DNA from 2 places in the Xanthomonas phaseoli pv. dieffenbachiae genome. Region 2 is predicted to be linked to the other one. Evidence: predicted binding sites of a transcription regulator. Region 2 holds the regulator's gene; the other holds the start of a gene.

Region 1 (3,410 bases), 1.7 Mb from region 2:
CCACGTCCCAACCACTGGGACGCAGCATGGCTGCGCGCCGCATCGCAGACAGCAGGCTGGGCAGGCGGAAGGTGCGGAAGGCGCGCTCCAGGCAGCGGCGCAGGGCTTCGACGCTGGCATGCTGGAACAGGAAACCGGTCACGCCATCGTCCACGGTGTCGATCAGCCCGCCAGTCGCGTGCGCGATCGGCAGGCAGCCGAAACGCTGCGCATACATCTGGCTCAGGCCGCAGGGCTCGAAGCGCGAGGGCATCAGCAGGAAGTCGGCACCGGCGAACATGCGCCGGGCCAGGCCTTCCTCGAAGCCGATGAAGGCGCCTACCTGGCCGGGGTAGCGCCGGGTCAGCTCGGCCACCTGGCGTTCGATCTCCGGCTCGCCGCCGCCGATCACCGCGATCTGGCCGCCAGCGGCCACGATCTGCGGGGCCACCTCGCAAATCAGATCAAGGCCTTTCTGGTGCACCAACCGCGACACCACCGCAAACAGCGGGCCGGTACTTTCGCGCAGCCCGAACGCCTTGCGCACCTGCGCCGCGTTGTCCTGCCGGCCCTGCCATTGGTTCACGCTGAAGTGCGAATCCAGGTATTCGTCGGTGCGCGGGTCCCAGCTGGCGTCGATGCCGTTGACGATGCCGGTGAGCGCGCCCTTGGTGGCGCGACCGGCCAATAGCCGGTCCAGGCCGCAGCCCTGGGCCGGGCCGGTGATCTGCTTGGCGTAGCTGACGCTGACCGTGTTGACGTGGTCGGCATTGACGATGCCGCCGCGCAGGAACGACATCTGCCCGTAGAACTCCAGCTCGGCCACCCGCTCGGCGGGGATGCCCAGCGCGGCGGCCATCGAATAAGGCACCAGACCCTGGTAGGCCAGGTTATGGATGGTCAGCAAACACGGGGTAGTGCCGCCGGACCAACGCACATAGCCGGCCGCCAGCGCGCATGGCCAGTCGTTCAGATGCAGCAGGCGCGGCTTCCAACCCAAGCCGGCGTGGCCGGCGGCGATCTGCGCGGCGGCATGCGACAAGGTGGCAAAGCGGATCGCGTTGTCTTCGAACTCCGAACCGCTGGTGCTCACATAGGGCGAGCCGTCGCGTTCGAACAGTTCCTTGGACAGCAGGATGTAGATCGGCAGCCCGTCCGATTGCACGATGCGGCCGATGTCGCAGGCCGGCAGCGCGGCATGCGCCAACACGCGGCCCACGATCTCCACCTTGCCTGCGCGCTCGAGCACGGCACGGTAGCCGGGGATCAGCACGCGGACGTCGTAGCGATGGCGCAGCGCGCGCGGCAGCGCGGCCGCCACGTCGCCCAACCCGCCGGCCTTGATGAAGTCGGCCATTTCCGACACCACGAACAAGGCGCCGCGCGTATCTGCCAACGAAACCGGCAAGCGCTCGTGGTGACGAATGAAGCGGCCACGCGCATCGCGCGGGCGCCCACTCTTCTTCAGAGTCGGGAGCAGCGTACTGCGCTCTACGCGTGCGGTAGTGGCGTGAAGCGGCATCATGGCAACCATCTAAACGTCCGTCGTAATGTGGGTGGAGACGGAAAAACGGCGAAGCGAAAACCGCCGTCTGCCGATTCAGCCAGACGACTTGCTACGAGTGAGGAGCGTGGGCAACGCGCGGACTCCACGTCGCCCTTGCAGAGGAATCTACACCCCGACCAAATAAAATATGCGTGAACACGTGCTGACTTTTCTGCGACAGCCCACATTCCTTTACGCACAGTTGCGCATGCCGCAAGGCATAAGCGCCACATTGCAGTGCAATGACATCCCCGTATCGGTGCGTGTGCCGTGACATGCACCGAATACGGGAACGTTCGGCCGCGCTCGCCCTCATCTGGGTAACCGGTTCATCGACGCCTCACTTCGTTGATCGCGACCGCGCTTCGCGTTTGGCCTGCAGGCCGTCGGTGCGCGCTACGGCCCGGCTTGCTCAAGCGCCCCCGCTGCGCGCCGATATCGAGCGTTAGCACAAGACATTCCGAGACCCTGGCGCATGGCAGACCAGCCCGAACACCCAAGCCGCCCCCGTGGCGGGCTGCGCCGCCTGTTGCCCTGGGGCGGCACGGACACCGCACGCCCTGCCGCTGCCCTGCCGACGGTGATCAAGGGAGAGCGCAGCGGTCCTGGCATGGCCGCGCACCAGCTGGTGCCCGCCAAGGCCAAGTCCGGCGCACACGATCCGGCCGCTGCCACTGCATTGCTGATACGGCTGTTTTCGCATGCCGCGCATCCGGAGGCGCTGCTGCTCGCGTTCGCCGAAGGCATCGCCAGCCTGCATGGCGAGCTCGGCGACATGGGCGTGCGCCTGAGCGCGGCCTATGCGGCCGGCGACTGGCCCGGCTATGGCCGTGCCTTGCGCCAGCTCATCGACAAATACATCCGCACCATCGACATCGGCGATTCGCTGGCCGAAGGCCGCACGGAGGCCGAGCAGCTGCGCGACCTGCTGCGCCACGCGCTGGGCAATGCGCTGGCCACGCTGTTGCAACGCAGCCCGGAGCTGGCCGAAGAGGCGCAAACGCTGGCCTCGGCGCTGCGCCACTGGCGCCCCGGACACGAGCTGATCACGCTGGAACAACGCCTGCGCGAACTCAGCCACCAGATCGGCCTGCGCGCCGAAGATGCCAGCGAACAACAGAACCTCTTGTTGGGCTTGTTCGACCTATTGCTGGAGAACGTCGGCGAACTCCTCGACGATCGCAGCTGGTTGCAGGGCCAGATCTCGGTGGTGCGGCAACTGATTTCCGGCCCGCTGGACGTCGGTTCCATCGAACAGGCACGTGGCACCCTGCGCGAGGTGACCTACAAGCAGGGCCTGCTCAAGCAGGGCATCGCCGAATCCAAGACCGCCATGCGCGAAATGATGGTGTCCTTCGTCGACCGGCTGGACGGCATGGCCACCAGCACGGGCGAATACCACGACCGCGTGGCCGGGTATTCGCAGGCGATCGGCGAGGCGCGCGGCATTCCCGACCTCAACCGGCTGCTGCAGGATCTGCTGCAGGACACCGCCGGCGTGCAGGCGCAGGCCCTGGCGGCGCGCGACGAACTGCTCGCGGCGCGCCGGCAGGTGGAAGATTCCGAACAGCGCATCGCATCCCTCGAACAGGAGCTCAAGGACGTCGCCGGCCTGGTGCGCGAAGACCAGCTGACCGGCGCGCTCAACCGGCGCGGCTTCGAAGAACTGTTCCAGCGCGAGGCCGTGCGCACCCAGCGCAGTGGCCAGCCCTTGTGCGTGGCGATGCTGGACCTGGACGACTTCCGCCGCCTCAACGAGACCCACGGCCATGCCGGCGGCGACGCGGCGCTGCGCCACACCGTGGAGGTGGCCAAGGCGGTGTTGCGCACCACCGACGCCATCGCCCGCTTCGGCGGCGAGGAATTCGTCCTGCTGCTGCCGGAC
Region 2 (3,410 bases):
CTTGATTGCAGGACCGGCAAGACCGCCGTCGTCTTTCTTCGGCTCGGGATTCTTCGGCGGCAAGCCGAGCGCACCGAAGCCTTCATGCACACGCCGCACGATGCCGGCCACGCGCCGGATGATCTGGCCGCTCAAATCCTGATAGCTCTGCGCCAGCGACAGTTCGGTCAGGTTATGGCGCATCTTTTCCAGCAGCGCGCCCTGGTCCTGATTGAGCCCGCCGCTGCGCAGCTGGTTGGCCAGCTCGCGGCATTCTTCGACCAGATCCAATGTGCGGTGGCTGGCCTTCTCGGTCATCTCCACCACATGGTCCAGGCGCGAGCAGGCATCGTCCAGCTCGCCGGCTTCTTCGGGCACGGTGGGCAGTTCGCCCAGTGCCTGGCCGAGTTCGCGGGCGAGCCGGCTCAGGCTCTGCATCATCGGGCGCGTGCGCAGGGCGGCGAGGTGATCCACCTCGCGACGCCAGGCGACCTGGTCACCGCTTTCCAGTGCATCGAGTGCGTTCTGCAGGCGCTCGATCAAGGCGGCACGTTCGGCATCGGTTTCCACGGTCGCGTTCATCAGGCGGTCGCCGCCAGACGTTCGAACACCTTGCCCAGCTTTTCTTCCAGCGTCTGGGCGGTGAACGGCTTGATGATGTAGCCGTTCACGCCGCACTGGGCCGCTTCGATGATCTGCTCGCGCTTGGCTTCGGCGGTCACCATCATCACCGGCAGGTGCTTGAGCTTGGCGTCGGCGCGGATGTTGCGCAGCAGGTCGATGCCGGTCATGCCGGGCATGTTCCAGTCGGTGACCACGAAATCGAACGGGCCGGCACGCAACGCGGCCAGGGCGCTGTTGCCGTCTTCGGCCTCTGCGGTATTGGTGAAGCCGAGATCGCCCAACAGGTTCTTGACGATACGTCGCATCGTCGAGAAGTCGTCCACGATCAGGATCCGCATGTTCTTGTTCACATCAAGCTCCTAACACGAAAAATTACGCGAAAAATTCAGTCGTCGACTTCGACGCCGGCATCGGCCAGTTCGAAGACTTTGAGGCGGCCACGCAAACGCACCACCGCCTGGCCGTGGATCTGGCACACGCGCGATTCGCTGACGCCGAGCACGGCGCCGATTTCCTTCAGGTTCAATTCCTGCTCGTAATACAACGACAGCACCAGCTGCTCGCGCTCGGGCAACTGGCCGATGGCCTTGCCCAGCTCGCGGCCGAATTCGCCACGCTCCATCATCTGCTGCGGATTGGGGCCACCCTTGGCGGTGGTGTCCAGCTCGCCGTGATCTTCGATGCGCGATTCCAGGCTCAGCACCTGGCCACGTGCGGCATCTTCCATCAGGCGCAGGTAATCGGGCAGCGGCATTTCCATGGCGGCGGCCACTTCGGTGGCGGCGGCGGCGCGGCCGGTGTTCTGTTCGATCTTGCGCACGGCGGCGGCGGCATCGCGGGCGCGGCGGTGCACCGAACGCGGCACCCAGTCGCCCCTGCGAATCTCGTCGATCATCGAGCCGCGGATACGGATCGAGGCATAGGTTTCGAAGGACGCGCCCTGTTCGGAATCGTAGCTGCGCGAGGCTTCGATCAGGCCGATCATGCCGGCCTGGATCAGGTCGTCCACTTCCACGCTGGCCGGCAGGCGCGCCGCCAGATGGTGGGCGATGCGGCGGACCAGGTCGGCGTGCTGGGTCACCACGTCGTTGGCGTTGTTGCGCTGCACGGCGCGGTACTGCGCGCTGGCCGTGGTTGCGGTAGCGGTGCTCATGCGGCCACTCCCCGTTGGATGATGCGTTCGACAAAGAACTCGACGTTGCCGCGCGGCACGGTCGGGGCCTGCCAGCGCGAGGTACGGCGTGCGATTTCTGCGATGGCCTGCGCCGACGGACTGGCGGGGTAGGCCTTGATGACCGGTTGCTGGCGCTGCACCGACAGGCGCAGCCAGTCGTCCTGCGGCACATGGCCGAGATAGTTCAGCGAGACATCGCCGAGGAACTTCTCGCAGACGCGGGAGAGCTTGTCGTACAGCAGGCGGCCTTCGTTGGGGTCGCGCACCATGTTGGCGATGATCTGCAGGCGGTCCACGCCGCGTTCGCGCGAGAGCACCTTGATCAGCGCGTAGGCGTCGGTGATCGAGGCCGGCTCGTCGCAGACCACCACCACGGTGTCCTGGGCGGCCTGGCAGAAGGTCAGCACGCTGTCGGTGATGCCGGCGGCGGTGTCGATGACCATCACGTCCAGGTCGCGTTCCAGTTCGGAGAACACGTTGACCAGGCCGATGTGCTGGGCCGGGGCCAGTTCGGCCATGTGGCGGCGACCGGAAGCGGCCGGCACCACCAGCACGCCGCCGGGCCCTTCGATGATGACTTCATCGAGCGTGCAACGGCCGGCGATCAGGTCGGCCAGGGTGTACTTGGGCGCCAGGCCCAAGACCACGTCCAGGTTGGCCAGGCCGAGGTCGGCGTCCAGCAGCAGGGTGCGTTTGCCCATGTCGGCAAGCGCCACGGCCAGGTTGGCGGAGATGTTGGTCTTGCCCACGCCACCCTTGCCGCCGGTCACGGCAATGGTGCGCACCGGGCCCAAGGGCTCGGGACGGGTCGCCGACAGGGGGAAGGCGTTGGTCAGCTTGGCGTATTCACGCGACTGCATGGTTGTGCTCCGGAGTACAGGGCTTATCGGCAGCGCGCCGCAAATCTTCAAGGCGAAGAACGAGACTGGCGGCATTGGCGCGGTGCAGGTCGTCGGGGACCCGCTGTCCGTCAGTCACCCAGGTGATGGGCATTTGGTGGTCGACCACCACCGACAAGGCGCTGCCGAAGCGGCCGGTCTCGTCGAGTTTGGTCAGCACCACGCCTTGGGGCTTGGCGTGGGCGAAGCGGCGTACGACCTCGTCGAGGTCGGAAAAATGGGCGTTGGCAGGCAATACCAGCAGCGAGGTGACCTGCTGGGCGGCGCGCAGCCAGTTCAGCTGGGCGGCCAGGGCACGGTCGCGCTGGCCCATGCCGGCGGTGTCGATGAGCACCAGCTTGTAGTCGCGCAGGCGCTCCAGCAGCTCCAGCAGGCTTTCGGCGCTGTCGGCCTCGTGCACCGCGATGCCGAGCTGGCGGCCGTAGCTGTGCAGCTGCTCGCGGCCGCCCACGCGCTGGGTGTCGGTGGTGACCAGGGCCACGTCGCGCGGGGCGTGCTGGGCGGCAAAGCGCTGGGCGAGCTTGGCGATGGTGGTGGTCTTGCCGGCGCCGGTCGGGCCGACCAGGGCGATCACGCCGCCGCGTTCCAGCGGGTCCACCGGGGCCACCGGCAGACGCTTGGACAGCAAGCCCAGCATCAGGCCGCGGCCACGGTGCAATTCGGTATCGGCGGGGATCTGCAGGGCGATATCGCGGGTCAGGCCGGCGTCGAAACCGTAGTCGTCCATCAGTTCC

What was found. Region 2 encodes FliA, which starts transcription of late flagellar genes. Its sites were predicted from a motif close to TAAAGTTTNNCNNNCNNNGGCCGATAA; they were not measured.
Region 1: FLG15_RS01675 (GGDEF domain-containing protein) is a predicted target of FliA. The motif match lies at 1,938-1,964, and genes of this name have one in related genera.

Annotation. Positions count from the first base shown of each region.
Region 1 is NZ_CP041380.1:359,389-362,798, reverse strand. Features, by position in the region: gene glgA (glycogen synthase GlgA) at 1-1,513, opposite strand, end outside; gene FLG15_RS01675 (GGDEF domain-containing protein) at 2,001-3,410, shown strand, end outside.
Region 2 is NZ_CP041380.1:2,103,566-2,106,975, forward strand. Features, by position in the region: gene FLG15_RS09610 (protein phosphatase CheZ) at 1-561, opposite strand, end outside; gene cheY (chemotaxis response regulator CheY) at 561-953, opposite strand; gene FLG15_RS09620 (RNA polymerase sigma factor FliA) at 989-1,756, opposite strand; gene FLG15_RS09625 (MinD/ParA family protein) at 1,753-2,637, opposite strand; gene flhF (flagellar biosynthesis GTPase FlhF) at 2,624-3,410, opposite strand, start outside.